Regions from separate parts of the Bacillus sp. WC2503 genome, predicted to be linked through region 2. Evidence: riboswitches for the same ligand, from Rfam matches in the RefSeq annotation. Region 2 holds a riboswitch; the other holds the start of a gene.

Region 1 (7,955 bases), 160 kb from region 2:
TTAGTTTTCCAGACATGCTCGGCTGGTGGATGGAAAAATTATTTCCTATTAAAAGAAAAGTTTTAAAAGTCGTTCGTCCTGTAGCTCAACCACTTCTTGGTGTCCCCCTTCCAACCGATGATATTATGGACGAATTAACAAATACACTTGAACAGCTTGGAGAAATGAGAGATATTTTATCGAACCGAGAAATAACAAGTATCCGCATCGTTGTAAATCCCGAAAAAATGGTCATTAAAGAAGCTCAGCGTAGTTTTACTTATTTAAATTTATACGATTATAACGTAGATGCCATCATGATTAACCGTGTCATCCCTAACACTGTCACCGATCCTTATTTTCAAGCATGGAAAGATACGCAAAAGAAATATAAAACATTAATTCAAGATAGTTTTCAGCCGCTTCCTATTTACGAAGCTCCCATGTTTGAACAAGAAGTTGTTGGTTTACCTATGTTAGAGCGTGTAGGCAATGCTTTATTTAAATCCGATCCCTCTCCTACTGAAGTGAAATTCAATGGTCGCACACAATATGTGAAAAAAGATGGCGATGAATATATTTTCGTTCTGTCCATCCCCTTCTCAAACAAAAGTGAACTTTCATTAAATCAAAAAGGTGATGAGCTTATTATTCGAGCCGGCTCTGTTAAACGTAACATCACATTACCAAAAACATTAACACACCTTTCTATTCAAGGAGCCAAGTTTGAAGAGGATGTACTAAACATTCGATTTGGAGGTGTGGTGCATGCATGAGGAATTACTACGAAAAGTAATTCGGACAAAAGTAAGAGTCGGTATGCGTATATTAGAAGAGCTACCTACTCCAATCCAGCAATCAGCTAAGCAAATGCTAAGTATTTTGCAAGAGGAGCTAGCTGCTTATCCGAAAGAACGAGAGCATCATGAAGATAATTTAAAAAGTATCATAATTGAATAATCATCTCTGTATAGAGGGCCTTTTTAGGCTTTCTATACTTTATTGGAGTGATATAAGTTGATAAAAAAACATTCCACTATTACGCTTTGGATCATTCCTTTATTATTTTTCATTCATAACCTTGAAGAAGCTTTCCAAATGCGACAATATCTTGCTAATCAATTTTCAATTCATCTTATAACTAGCCAACAATTTTTCATTGCCATTTCCATATTAACAATCTTCGTCGTACTTATCGTCTTTCTATATCAACTAAACTTCTTGTCTTCTATATACTGGATTATTTTTATACAAGGGGCCATTTTCTTTAACGCAGTGCAACATATTATTTTGTTTTTGATTTATCGCTCCTATAATCCTGGCGTAATATCCTCAGTTTTCATTGTTATCTTTTCTATTTTCTTTTTTTCATCCAAAAAACAATTAATTCATAAAAAGCAATTCGTAATTACACTCATTTTCAGCTTACTTTCTTATCCCATTATAATTTGGATTACCTTACTATTCGCTAGCTGCTTTCAGTAATAAAAAAAGACCAGGAAAACTCCCGGTCCATCACTCTACTTAACAAACATTGGATTCTACGTTATACAAAATTGGAAGGTACAAAATTAGGGTTTTGTTTGTTAAGTAGATTATATGTTGAACGAACTAACAGCGGAGGGGTTCCTTCTATTAGTTCATTAAACCCAATGATTATTTTACGATTTTTTCAAGCTCCTCAAATGAAAGATCTACTGAAATTGAACCATCCTTTGTTTCTTTCTTAACTGCATCTGTTACTTCTTTTGAATGATATAATTCAATTACTTTTTTCAGTGTTGGATCGTCTTTATCTTTCGTACGAGCTGCGAAAATATTAATATAAGGCTTCGCATTTTCATTCTTTGGATCTTCTAAGAAAATAGGATCCTTCGCTGGATCTAATCCAGCTTGACCAGCCACACCGTTATTAATAACTGAAGCAGCTACATCTTTTAATACACGAGGTGTTTGCTGTGCAATAACCGGTGTAATTTTTAACTTCTTCGGATTTTCAGCGATACCACTTGGATCCCCAAATAGACCAAAATCTTTTTTAAGTTTCAATAACCCCGCTGCATCAAGAAGTTTTAATGCACGTGCTTGGTTCGTTGGATCATTTGGAATAGCAATTTCTGAACCATCTGGGATTTCATTTGCTTTCTTATATTTTTCAGAGAATAAGCCCATTGGTGCAATTTGTGTTGTACCGACAGCTGTAATATCTAACTTATGCTCCTTTTTAAATTGCTCTAAGAAAGCAATATGCTGGAATGAGTTTAATTCAATATCTCCATCAGCTAACGCTTTATTTGGCGTTGTATAATCAGAGAACTCAACCAGTTTAATTTTAATTCCTTCTTTTTCAGCTTTTTTCTTCAAAATTTCCCAAACGTCTCCATCCGTTCCAGTTACACCGACGCGAACTACTTTCTCTTTTGCTCCTGCACCTGTGTCTCCACCCGAGCAGCCGCTTAGTGCTGAAATTCCTACAATCGCTGATAATGCAAATGCTAAAATTTTCTTCATTTTCTTTTCCCCTCTTCCTTTTTATGATCTGCGTAAAAACACTTTCGCAAAGTAGTTTCCTAAATTTTGAGCTATCTGTACGAGAATAATAAGTAAAACGACCGTTACGAACATAACTGATGTATCAAAACGTTGATAACCATATGTCATCGCTAAGTCACCAAGACCACCACCACCGACAAGCCCAGCAACTGCAGAAAATTCAATTAAACCAACTGTCATAAACGTAACACCTAAGATCAATGGTGCTAACGCTTCTGGCACGAGAATTTCAAAAACAATTCTAAGTGGTGAAGCGCCCATCGCTTGTGCAGCTTCAATTACTCCTTTCGGAACTGAGACAAGATTTGTTTCAACCATTCTAGCAATACCAATAGATGCCACTAACGTCATTGGGAAGATTGCTGCCGCTGTTCCAATCGTCGTTCCGATCACGCTTCTTGTTAGTGGGCTTAAAGCTACTAAAAAGATAATGAATGGAACTGGACGAATTGTATTAATGATGACGTTAAGAATAGAAAAAACCCATTTATTTTCTAAAAAATTACCTTTTCTCGTTACATATAAAAGTAAACCTAGAGGTATACCAAGAATTATAGCGAATATAAGGGTTACAATTACCATTAAGAGGGTGTCCCCCGTCGCATCTAATATGCGAGGCCAAAATATACTCCAATCAACTCGCATGAGCTTCTACCTCCTTCAGCTTCACTTGCAGTCTTAGATGTTGTAATGCTTTTTGAATTTCCTTCTGTTCACCTTGCAATTCTACAAGAAGATTTCCAAATAGCACATTTTGAAGTTCAATAATATTTCCGTACAGTACATTTACATCGACGTTATAGTTTTTTGCGATATATGATAGTACCGGCTGTCCTGTCTCCTCACCAGTAAAAGTTAAGCGATAAATCTGACCACCATTTTGAATTTTCGCTAGAACACTTTCTGGCAAGTGGTCATTAATAACAGAACGTACAAAGTTTTGAGTTGTCTTTGTTTTTGGTTGTGTGAAAACATCAAACAGTTTTCCTTCTTCAATAACTTTTCCCTTCTCCATTACAGCTACACGGTGACAAATTTCTTTCACAACATGCATTTCGTGTGTAATAAGAAGAATTGTTAAATTATATTCACGATTGACTTTCTTTAATAAGTTTAAAATCTCTGTCGTTGTTTCTGGATCTAAGGCTGATGTTGCCTCATCACATATAAGTATATCTGGTGATGTTGCAAGTGCCCTAGCAATCCCAACACGTTGCTTTTGTCCGCCTGATAACTGCTCCGGATAATAGTTTGCTTTATCTTCTAGCCCTACAAACTTCAGCAGTTCATTGACTCTTTCTTTTATTTCATTCTTTGGTACTTTCGCTAACTTTAATGGATAAGCAATATTCCCAAACACTGTTCTTGAATTAAATAAATTAAAACTTTGAAAAATCATCCCAATTCTTTGTCTAAGTTTCCGTAATTCTTTCGTTGATAAGGATGTAATATCTTTATCATCTATTGAGATCGTTCCTGCAGTCGGTCTCTCTAACATGTTTACTAGGCGTAATAACGTACTCTTTCCAGCACCACTAAATCCGATAATGCCAAAAATTTCGCCCTTCTCAACTGATAATGTTACATCCTCCACAGCATGAACAGATTGCCCACCTGATTCATATACTTTACTTACGTTATTAAAAGAAATCATTTTCTTCCCTCCTATATGCTGTAAAAACTAGAAGTAGAGCTTTCGAGGTAAAATAAAAAGTGCTCTCCTTCTTATCAGTAATAAAAGATAAGAAGGAGAGCACTTATATGTACTCGTTCACATCTTCTCATCTTCCAAGCCTATAAAGACTTGCTGGAGTTAGCACGGTATTAAAAAACCCGTTGCTGAGGTATCGTAGGGCCAGTCCCTCCACCTCTCTGGATAAGAATGTATCGATTTAATTGTCGTTTAATTAATTCTCATTATAGAACTCAGAATAGTGAGAGTCAATACATTTTTTAGAAAAATATTAATTATTTCTTTATTAAAATTTTCAAATAAAAATTCATAATAAAATAGTAATCTTGAAGGTTATGTAAAATTCTTCTCCCTCATATTTTTTAAAAGGATTATTTTTTCTATGAATTGAATACTATTATTTGAATATGAAATCAGAGGAAGGTGAATATATGAAAACAGCTCTATTACTCGTTGATATCCAAAATGATTATTTTCCAAATGGAAAGATGGAATTGCGCAATCCGGTAGAAGCAAGTGAGTATGCCAGTGAGCTACTAAAACACTTTAGAATGAACGGCGGACCTATTTTTCATATCCAGCATGTAGCAATAAAAAATGATGCTACTTTTTTCCTACCTAATACAGAAGGTGTCCATATTCACGAGAATGTCCGTCCGCTTAGAGAAGAAACTGTTATACTCAAACATTATCCAAATAGCTTCCGAGAAACTAATCTTTTAGAACAATTACAACGTTTAGACATTGAACACATCGTCATATGCGGGATGATGACTCATATGTGTATTGATGCTACCGTAAGAGCTGCTTTTGATTTCGGCTTTCATTGTACCGTTATACACGATGCTTGTGCTACAAAAGATCTTTCTTTTAAGAATGCTACTATACCAGCTGTTTATATTCACAATACAATTTTGGCCAGTTTAAATGGAGTATATGCAAATGCAATGAGTACAGAGGAATTTTTGGTTACAAAAAAACACTCCATTCAGTGAGCAAAACCGAAAAGAGTGTTTCTTGTCAAACCATAGATTTTCTTTCAAATTGTATTATACAGGAAATTCTTAAAATGAATACTAAAAAATGTGACTAATAAATCAACTTTTCCCGTCACTTTATTTCTATTTACATGTTTATCCCGCTATTAATAGGGTTTAGCTCGTCCTCTTCGAATAATAGTAATATATGGGATTCTAATTTAAAAGGAGCTCTTCACATTCTGTGAAAAGCTCCTCTACTATTTCTTATAAAGTTTCAGAAGTAGTTTTTGCTTGCATGTGAAGTGCTAAGTAATCTGGGCCACCAGCTTTAGAGTCTGTACCAGACATGTTAAAGCCACCGAATGGTTGGTAACCTACGATTGCACCAGTACATCCACGGTTGAAGTATAAGTTACCTACGTGGAAGTCTTCACGTGCTTTTTCAATATGGTCGCGGTTATTAGAAACAACTGCTCCTGTTAAACCGTATTCTGTATTGTTTGCAATTGCAAGTGCATGATCGAAGTCTTTTGCTTTACAGAATGCTACTACTGGTCCGAAGATTTCTTCTTTCATTAAGCGAGCATCTTCTGCAACATCAGCAACGATTGTTGGTTGGATGAACCAGCCTTTAGAATCGTCTCCTTCGCCACCTGCTAGGATTCTACCTTCTTCTTTACCAATTGCAACATAGCTCATTACTTTATCGAATGCAGCTTGGTCATTAACAGGACCCATATTTGTACCTAATACAGCTGGGTTATCAACTGTTAATTCTTTTGTTAATTCAACAGCACGATTTAATACGTGATCATATACATCTTCGTGGATTACAGCACGAGAACATGCAGAACATTTTTGTCCTGAGAATCCGAATGCTGATGCAACGATAGATTTAGCTGCTAATTCAAGATCTGCTTCTTTATCAACAACGATTGTATCTTTACCGCCCATTTCAGCGATAACACGTTTTAACCAGATTTGACCTGGATTTACTTTCGCTGCACGCTCATAAATGCGGATACCTACATCACGAGATCCAGTGAAGCTTACGAAACGTGTACGAGGATGATCTACTAAGTAGTCACCAACTTCAGAACCATTACCTGGCACGAAGTTTACTACGCCAGCTGGTAAGCCAGCTTCTTCTAATACTTCCATGAATTTCGCAGCTACTACAGGAGTTGTACTAGCTGGTTTTAGTAATACTGTGTTACCAGAAACTAAAGCAGCTGTTGTCATACCTGCCATAATTGCGAATGGGAAGTTCCAAGGAGAAATGATAACACCTACTCCTAATGGAATGTAAGAGAAACGATTATATTCAATTGGACGGCTTTCTACTGGAATACCGTCTTTCAATTTCAACATTTGACGAGCATAATATTCCATAAAGTCGATTGCTTCCGCTGTATCAGCATCTGCCTCATTCCATGGTTTACCTGCTTCTTTTACAAGGATAGCAGAGAACTCATGTTTTCTACGACGAACAATTGCTGCAGCACGGAATAAAATGTCTGCACGCATTTCTGGTTTTGACTTTCTCCAAGTTTGGAATGTTGCATCCGCTACTTGCATTGCTTTTTCAGCTAATTCACGGCTTGCTTTTGAAACACGACCAACAAGTTCCTCTTTATTTGCAGGGTTTACAGAAACAATTTTATCTTCTGTAGTGATTTTTTCTCCCCCAATAATTAATGGATAGTCTTGTCCAAGATAAGATTCTACTTTCTTTAAACCTTCTTCAAACGCTAATTTGTTAGCCTCTACTGAAAAATCTGTAAATGGCTCATGTTTGTATGCTACTACCATTCTTTTTAGCCTCCCCTTAGAAAAACGTTTACATTTTACAACATTATTCTACACGATAATTTAGATTTATTCAAATATTCCTAGACTTATATTTTAAAAATTAATAAATTTTTAAAATATAATAAAAAAAGAGATTCATACATGCGTATGAATCTACAAAATATGAGTATATTCCAAAACATTTTTTCCGATCAATAATATAGTAACTAATAAAAATAAAGTCCTTACATATCCAACGCCTTTTTGAACTGCAAACTTCGATCCAAAATAAGCACCTAAAATCATTGATAATCCCATAATAATACCGTATTCAAAATGAATTATATCTAAAAATAAAAAAGTAATTAAAGATACGATATTACTAACAAAGTTCAAAAGTTTTCCAGATGCCGCTGCTTGAATAAAATCCAACCCTATTAATAAAAATGCAAAAATTAAAAATGATCCTGTCCCTGGTCCAAAAAAACCATCATAAAACCCTATCATTAAAATAACAAAGAAAAATATTAATGTTTTCCTTTTCGTCATCTTCTTATAGGTAGATACGCTTCCCCAATCCTTTTTTGCAATAATATAAATGGCAATAAACACCAACATTACAAGTACTAATGGACGTAAAATATCCGGTGGAATAAATTTTACCACTAAAGCACCTGCGACCGCTCCAATAATAGTTAATGGGATTAACTTTCCTACAATTTTAAAATCGACTTTTCCTGATCGAATAAAATAAATTGCACTCGTAAACGTCCCCATCGTTGCAGCTAATTTATTCGTTGCAATTGCCGAAGCTGGTGACAAACCGACAAACATTAGTGCAGGAAGCGAAATTAATCCTCCACCTCCAACAACTGAATCAATAAAAGCTGCTAAAAATCCGAATGCAATTAATAAAATAATGACTTGAAGACTTAGTTCGTCCATGACCTTTACCCCTT
Region 2 (7,955 bases):
ATTGAACAGTTTATCGAAAAAGGCTTTATCGTTTTAGAGCCAAACTACAGAGGAAGTTCAGGTTATGGTAATGAATTCTTAAAAGCAAACTACAGAAAACAGGGAATCGCTGACTATGATGATGTTATATCAGGGGTGGATAAACTAGTTGATCAAGGGATTGTAGATAAAGATACAGTAGGAGTTATGGGATGGAGTAACGGAGGATATATATCAGCTTTCTGTTCTACATTTAGTAGTAGATTTAAAGCTATTTCAGTTGGGGGCGGAATTACGAACTGGAGTACCCATTATGTAAATACAGATATCCCTTACTTTATTAGAATGTATTTAGGAAATACTCCATGGAATGATCCGGGGATCTATACGAAGACATCACCAATGACATATATTAAATCAGCTTGTACGCCTACCTTAATTCAACATGGGGAAAAGGATGCAAGAATTCCAACTACAAATGCATATGAGCTATATGAAGGATTAAGAGATATGGAAGTTGATACAGAATTAATTATATTTAAAGGAATGGCATATAGTTCTGATCAGCCAGGAATGAGAGTAGCTATTATGAAGCAGAACTTGATGTGGTTTTCACATTATATTCTTGGAGAAAGTATGGAGGGCTTTCGTACTATATAATGGATATTCGTACAGGGATTTTTCGTTGTACAATCGGGTCATATTGTTGAAAAAGAGATACAACAAATTATATAATTTGTTGTAAACTGCATGCAAACCATTATGATTATAAGGAAATGTAATTCGGAGGACTAATATGACAGAAAATAAAAATGTGTTACCAGTAGAACAGCGTGAACAATTATTCAAAGTATTGAAAGCTCGTTTTGAGAAGAATATGAATCGTCATGAAGGTCTTGAATGGGCTAAAGTTGAAGCGAAGCTGGATGTTAATGCTGAGAAATTATGGTCACTTAATGAAATGGAAGTAACTGGCGGTGAGCCGGATGTTGTTGGTTATGATAAAGAGAAGGACGAGTATACTTTCTATGATTGTTCAAAGGAGAGTCCTAAAGGCCGCAGAAGTCTTTGTTATGATCTTGAAGCGTTAGAGTCAAGAAAAAAACATAAACCAGAAAATAATGTCATTGATGTGGCAACTGCTATGGGCATTGAATTATTAACTGAAGAACAATATCGAGATTTGCAACAAATTGGGGATTTCGATATGAAATCATCAAGCTGGGTACAAACGCCTTCAGATATTCGCGAACTCGGTGGCGCTCTATTTTGCGATTATCGCTTTGGACACGTTTTTGTGTACCACAATGGAGCAGATTCCTATTATGCTGCTAGAGGGTTTCGCGGTTCGTTAAGAGTTTAAATTTGGAGTAAGTAAGAAAAGAGCCTATACTTAGGCTCTTTTCTTACTTATATTTTAAAAGTAAACTGTTACTACGCAGTTTTACTTAATTTATATGTTTCGTGGTTGTTTTTCCGGAAAAGTTTAGGGAAAACATAACCGTCTAATCCAATACGTCCAGCATTATGACCTGCAATTAAAATGAACATAGTTAAAACAAGCATGTTTGGGTTTACACTAACAGTTCCACTTAATAAGAATGAAAGATTCATTATGATTCCAAAGAATGCAGCAGTTTTTGTTAATCCACCTAAAATTAAACCTAAACCTACTAAGATTTCCCCCCATTGTACGAAAAAGCTAAATAAGTCTGCGTGCGGAAGAACAAAGTTTTGAAGGAAATCCGCCCACCAGCCTTGTACTGCGGGGTGATCGCCTGATGCTTGGGCGATGGCGCCTTTGAGGAAACCGCTGGCATCAAAAGATTGTCCTAAAACTTTCCCTATTCCAGCAGTAATCCAAGAATATCCTATGTAAAGACGTAAAAGTAATAATATGAAAGTAGCACGTTTATCAGTTCTTAAAAAATTGATAACCATTGAAATCCCTCCAATATTGTATTTACATGTTTATTATATATTCATTGTGAATAAATTCACAATGGAGGAAATGTGAACGAATATATGTTGTGAGTAATTGTTTTATTTTTTGTAACATTTCATCTTTTTTGATAGACTAATAATAGAGATATATCAAAAGGAGGCAAAGACTAGATATGTGGATGAACTTGTAATGATTAGCAATTGGATAGATTATTTTTCTCTCATAAGTGAGGGTTTATTTAGCTATCTGTAAATCATTCAAGGACTGCATATTTGGCGTAGTCATTCCTTCGGTAAGGATAGGCCTATTATGTATCTATCTTTTTTGTGGGGAAATTTATATCTCTCATATAAAATATGCGTCCTTTAAAATTGGAGGAGTATATGATGAATCAATTAAAAAATAAAGTAGCAGTTGTTACAGGTGTAAGTCGTCTAGACGGTATAGGAGCAGCTATTTGCACAGAGTTAGCAGAGGCTGGATACGATATATTTTTTACGTATTGGACAGCTTACGATAAAGAGATGCCTTGGGGCGTTGAGCAAAATGAACAAATACAATTAAAAGAAGAGCTAATACAAAAAGGTGTTAAAGTATCGAGCATGGAGTTAGATTTAACTCAAAATGATGCACCGAAAGAGCTTATAAATAGGGTTACTGAACAACTAGGCTACCCTCATATATTAATTAATAATGCAGCATATTCTACGAATAATGATTTCTCTAATTTGTCTGCTGAAGAGCTGGATAAGCATTACATGGTAAATGTTCGTGCGACTACATTGTTAAGTAGTCAATTTGCCCGAGGATTTGATAAGAAATTTGGTGGTAGAATTGTGAATATGACTTCGGGGCAATTTCAAGGGCCTATGGCAGGAGAACTGGCGTATGCAACAACGAAAGGAGCTATTGATGCTCTTACCAGTACGTTGTCAGCAGAAGTAGCCCATTTAGGAATAACAGTGAATGCAATTAACCCAGATCCAACTAGTACAGGATGGATGACTGAAGAGATAAAGCAAGGATTAAAGCCGATGTTTCCTCTGGGCAGAATTGGTGAGCCAAAGGATGCAGCTAGACTCATAAAGTTTTTAGTAAGTGAAGAAGCAGAGTGGATTACGGGACAAGTGATTCATTCGGAAGGTGGATTTAAAAGGTAAAAAGAAGGCATCTCCTTTCGGTGAGATGCCTTCTTTCTAATCTTTCTTCAATCTTCGTGCAACACCATTCCCTAAAGATTGTAATCCTTGAACGAGGATAATTAAAATAAAGACGGTTGCATACATTACTTCAGGTTCATAGCGTAAATGTCCGAAGCGATATGCCAAGTCCCCTAGCCCGCCAGCCCCTACAAGACCAGCCATCGCTGTTGCGCCAATTAAGCCGATTGTTGCGATCGTTAATCCGAGCACAAGAGATGGGCGTGCTTCTTTAACCATGACGTGCCAAATGATTTTTATAGTAGAGACTCCCATTGCTTGGTAAGCTTCAATAACACCACGATCCACTTCTAGTAAAGCTGTCTCCATTAAGCGTGCAATATAAGGAGCTGTGAAGACGACAAGTGGTACGATAACACCTTGCACGCCAATGGATGTTCCCATTAGGAACTTCGTAAAAGGTAAAATGAAGAATAATAGAATGATAAATGGAAGAGAGCGAATGACATTAATAACTGTATTAAGAATAGGATAGATAAGTTTATTTTCTCGCTGTCCACCGGGTCTCGTCAAAACAAGTGTAACGCCGAGCGGTAATGCGATAAGGATAGAGATAAGTAATGAAATAGATGTCATTTGAAATGTTTGAATTGTTGCTTCCCATATGACTTCACCCCATTCATCCAAAAAGGACTTGTTTTCCATAGTCTGTTTTCCCTCCCTCTACGATGATACCTCTCTCTTGTAAGAATGCTAAAGCACGGTTTACTTCATTTTTTTCACCTTGCATATGAACGACAAGTTTCCCATATGCCTCATGTTTTAGCTGCGTAATATTACCGGATAAAATATTTGGATATACTTGGAAACGTTTTGTGGCGAAAGCTAGTGCTGGTTCTCCTGAAGAACTTCCTATAAAAGAAAGTGTTACAATTTCACCAGTAGTTTGTAGTTCTTTTTGTACTTCTTCTGGAATTTTAGCTGCAAATGCGCTATTTACAAACTTCTTCGTTGTTACATGTTGTGGATTTGTAAAAATGTCTTTCGCAGTCCCACTTTCGACTACAGATCCATGCTCCATAACGGCAACCTGGTCACAAATACGCTGGATGACATTCATTTCATGTGTAATGAGTAAAATCGTGATGCCAATTTCTTCATTAATTTTTAGTAATAAATCAAGAATAGAATCAGTTGTTTCTGGATCTAATGCGCTCGTTGCTTCATCACTTAATAAAACCTCTGGTTCATGTGATAGTGAACGAGCGATGGCAACACGTTGTTTCTGGCCGCCAGAAAGTTCGCTTGGATAAGCATCTTTACGGTTAAAAAGATCCACGATGCGTAAATATTTTTCTACTCTTTTTTCAATTTCCGCTTTTGGAATGCCAGCAAGGCGTAACGGCAATGCGATATTTTCATAAACGGTAACAGTTTTAAGTAAATTGAATCCTTGAAAAATCATTCCGATTTTTTGCCTCGCTTTTGCTAGTTCTTTTGTTGATAAAGTGGTTAAGTCTTGGTTGTTTACGATGATGTTTCCTGTCGTTGGTTTTTCTAATAAATTTACACAGCGAATTAATGTGCTTTTACCAGCGCCGCTATACCCAATGATTCCAAATACCTCGCCTTTTTCTACTTTAAGGGAAGTAGACTTAAGAGCCTCAACAGTCCCTTTTTTTGTTGTAAATACTTTGGAGACGTTTTTTAATTCAATCATTATCGTCAGCTCCTACCAAGATGGTAAAACTGAACCATCAAATTTTTTCTCGATAAATTCTTTTACTTCTTTAGATTGATAAGCTTTCTTTAATTTACTTACAACAGCATCATCTTTATTTTCAGTACGAACAACGACCCAGTTCACGTATGGTGAATCTTTTCCTTCGCGGAAAATGGAATCTTTCGCTGGATTTAGTTTTGCACCTAATGCAAAGTTTGTGTTAATTGCAGCTGCTTTCACTTCACTTAATTGCGTTGGTAATTGAGAAGCTTCTAATTCAACAATCTTTAAATTTTTCGGGTTTTCAATTACATCCTTTGCAGTCGCTTTTTCTGTAGCCTTTGGATCAACTTTTAAAACCCCTGCTTTTTCAAATAATTTTAAAGCTCGAAGTTCATTCGTTGGGTCATTTGGTACAGCGATTGCATCGCCCTCTTTTAATTCTTTTACATCTTTTAAGCTTTTAGAATATACGCCCATTGGGAATGTTACTGTTGAAAATACTTCAGTTAATTTCATATTGCGTTCGGCTTTAAATACATCTAAATATGATTTCGTTTGATAGCTATTTACATCAAGACTTTTTTCATCTAACGAAACGTTTGGTGCTACGTAATCATTAAATATTTTTATATCAATGTCGAGACCGTCTTTTGCCGCAACTTCTTTAATCTTCTCAAAAATTTGTTCATGTGGTCCACCTGTTACACCGACAGTAATCTTTTTCTCGTCTAATATTTTTACATCTTTATCTGAATTTGCGCCACATGCGCCTAATAATAGTACTGCTCCGCTTACAATGCTCAATAATACTTTCTTCATCTATAATTCCCCCTTAATATACGTTCCAAAATAAAAAGCACCTCTCAAAATAAGAGAGGTGCCGAATAGACGAAATAGGTTCCTCTCTTATCTTCCAAAACGAAAACTCGTTTTGCAGGAATTAGCACCTTAGCTTATACGTTATAAGCTCGGTTGCCGGGCATCATCGGGCCAGTCCCTCCGCCACTCTTGATAAGAGTATGTATATGTAGTTTTTAAATATGGTACTAATAGTAAATCTAACAAAAGGAATTGTCAACTTTATTTTCTGAATATATTTTATTTTAAGGTAATCGAAACGTTTCCTTTCTTATGGCCCATTTCTACATACGTATGGGCTTCTGCAACTTCTTCTAATCGGTAAGTTCTATCAATAACAGGTTTTAGCTTTTCTGTTTCAACTAGTTGTTTTAGTAGGTTCATATCTTCTTTACTGACCTTTGCCATCATTCCGTTAACAGATACATATTTTCCATTAGGCATTAATGCGTCTGTACAAAGAGACTTTTTATATTTTCCAACTGCATCAAATATAATATCGTAGTTCTCGCCCTGTTTAGTAAAATCTTCTTTCATATAATCAATTACTTTATCAGTCCCTAAAGATTGCACTAGTTCAAAATTTGAATTACTACAAACAGCTGTAACGGTCGCGCCGAAATATTTAGCAAGTTGTACAGCAGCTGTTCCTACTGATCCAGAGGCGCCGTATATGAGCACTTGTTGCCCTTTTTTTATACGGCCCTTCCTCAGAAAATGCAATGCTGAAGTTCCGCCAAAAGGAATAACGGCAGCTTCTTCATATGTCACATTGGTAGGTTTTAATGCTATTAATCCACTTTCATGCACGCATGTGTATTCGGCATAACCACCAAGGTTTAGTTCTGTTAATGCAAAAACTGGGTCTCCTTTTTTAAATTGAGTTACATCTGTTCCAATTTCTTCGATTTCACCGGATAACTCTACGCCGAGTATAGGTTTTCTCGGTTTTCTAAAACCTAATATGATCCGCATAGGAACCCAAAATAAGAGGGGACTATTAAAGCCACGTATTCTACAATCTCCAGTCGATACACTTGTTGCGCGAATTTTAACTAATACTTCGTTCTTTTTAGGTTTAGGTTTTTCTACATTTTGAAGCTGGAGAACGTTTGGTGGTCCATATTGTGTACAAATAATCGCCTTCATAATAACCTCCTGAAATGAGTTGTTATTATTTACATCATATTTAAGATCTTCATTAAACATGTCTCTATATAGAGAATATAGATTAAAAATTATATAGATTTCATAGGAAAAGAGGTGATATTATTTTGGGAAAGGGGGCGACATTATGAAAAAAATTATTTTTGTTTCAAGTTTAGTACTTGCAATCAGTCTAGGGGTAGGGTGTAGTAATGAGAAAACAGCAAAGACGGATGAGCCGAAAAAAGAATCAGTTCAAAAAGAAAAGGAATTAGCAGCGAAGGATGTTTTCAAGAAAACGAACGAAGCTTTTAAAAATGAAGAGCATGTAACGATGACATATGGTGTAGGCGTAAAAGCTGAGGGAACAGAGATGGACATATTAAAGGCTAAGATGCAATTAGAGCCAAAGACAAAGAATTCTCGTTCTGAAATGAATATTTCCGGTACAGATGTTGTAGTGTATACTGTGGATGGTAAAGTTGCTGGTGAGGTAAAAAACCCTAATACAGGAGAAGTTATAACCGTACCAGAGGAGCAATTAAACGCTGGTGGAATGAAAGCGACTCAAGATATTATAGATAAGTTAGAAGTACCGGAAGTAGTTTTAGATAAAATGAAGATGGAGAAAAGCGGAGATAAATATAAACTGAAATTTACATTAAAAGGGCAAGAAACAGAAAGTATGTTAACTAGCATGGATGAAACGCAGAAGAAAATGTTACAAGCACAAAATGCGAAGATAGAAGAAGTGGATGCAGAATATATCATTACAAAAGATTTTAAATATGAATCAGCAAAGATAGACATGATTATGAGTAGTAATGGCAAGGATAAAGCACACATTATTACGAACGCAAAATATACGTCGTACGAAAAGTTTGACCCAATAAAATTGCCAGCAGCAAAGTAACAGTTTTGATGAGGGGGACCTAAAATAAGGACCCTCTTTTTTGTATACTTTCTTCATAGGAAAATAGGTACAATATGAAGAGGAAAAGATGTAGAAGAGGAGAGTGTCATTTGAAAAAAAGAAAGATGATGGTGGTCATTGTAGCTTATACAGTGTTGCTTGCAACATCTGTAAATACATATAAAGAGCAACTAATTCATCCCATTATGAGCGATGTAGGAAAGTTAC

What was found. Region 2 has a riboswitch for S-adenosylmethionine ahead of ACUN26_RS24900 (MetQ/NlpA family ABC transporter substrate-binding protein). Riboswitches for the same ligand answer to the same signal wherever they lie in the genome.
Region 1: it holds a riboswitch for S-adenosylmethionine, as region 2 does, so the genes downstream of both, ACUN26_RS25715 (methionine ABC transporter ATP-binding protein) here and ACUN26_RS24900 (MetQ/NlpA family ABC transporter substrate-binding protein) in region 2, are expected to answer to the same signal.

The regions. Positions count from the first base shown of each region.
Region 1 covers NZ_JBQYMD010000001.1:4,965,922-4,973,876, reverse strand. Annotated here, with positions in the region: partial or broken gene ACUN26_RS25740 (ArsA family ATPase) at 1-755, shown strand, start outside; gene ACUN26_RS25735 (DUF3926 domain-containing protein) at 748-939, shown strand; gene ACUN26_RS25730 (HXXEE domain-containing protein) at 997-1,464, shown strand; gene ACUN26_RS25725 (MetQ/NlpA family ABC transporter substrate-binding protein) at 1,636-2,490, opposite strand; gene ACUN26_RS25720 (methionine ABC transporter permease) at 2,512-3,177, opposite strand; gene ACUN26_RS25715 (methionine ABC transporter ATP-binding protein) at 3,167-4,186, opposite strand; SAM riboswitch class I at 4,311-4,415, opposite strand; gene ACUN26_RS25710 (cysteine hydrolase family protein) at 4,657-5,220, shown strand; gene pruA (L-glutamate gamma-semialdehyde dehydrogenase) at 5,470-7,017, opposite strand; gene ACUN26_RS25700 (TSUP family transporter) at 7,171-7,941, opposite strand.
Region 2 covers NZ_JBQYMD010000001.1:4,801,780-4,809,734, forward strand. Annotated here, with positions in the region: gene ACUN26_RS24870 (S9 family peptidase) at 1-639, shown strand, start outside; gene ACUN26_RS24875 (DUF4256 domain-containing protein) at 776-1,342, shown strand; gene ACUN26_RS24880 (DoxX family membrane protein) at 1,414-1,920, opposite strand; gene ACUN26_RS24885 (SDR family oxidoreductase) at 2,308-3,084, shown strand; gene ACUN26_RS24890 (methionine ABC transporter permease) at 3,121-3,789, opposite strand; gene ACUN26_RS24895 (methionine ABC transporter ATP-binding protein) at 3,764-4,804, opposite strand; gene ACUN26_RS24900 (MetQ/NlpA family ABC transporter substrate-binding protein) at 4,817-5,629, opposite strand; SAM riboswitch class I at 5,714-5,828, opposite strand; gene ACUN26_RS24905 (NAD(P)-dependent alcohol dehydrogenase) at 5,909-6,817, opposite strand; gene ACUN26_RS24910 (DUF6612 family protein) at 6,963-7,727, shown strand; gene ACUN26_RS24915 (FAD-binding oxidoreductase) at 7,838-7,955, shown strand, end outside.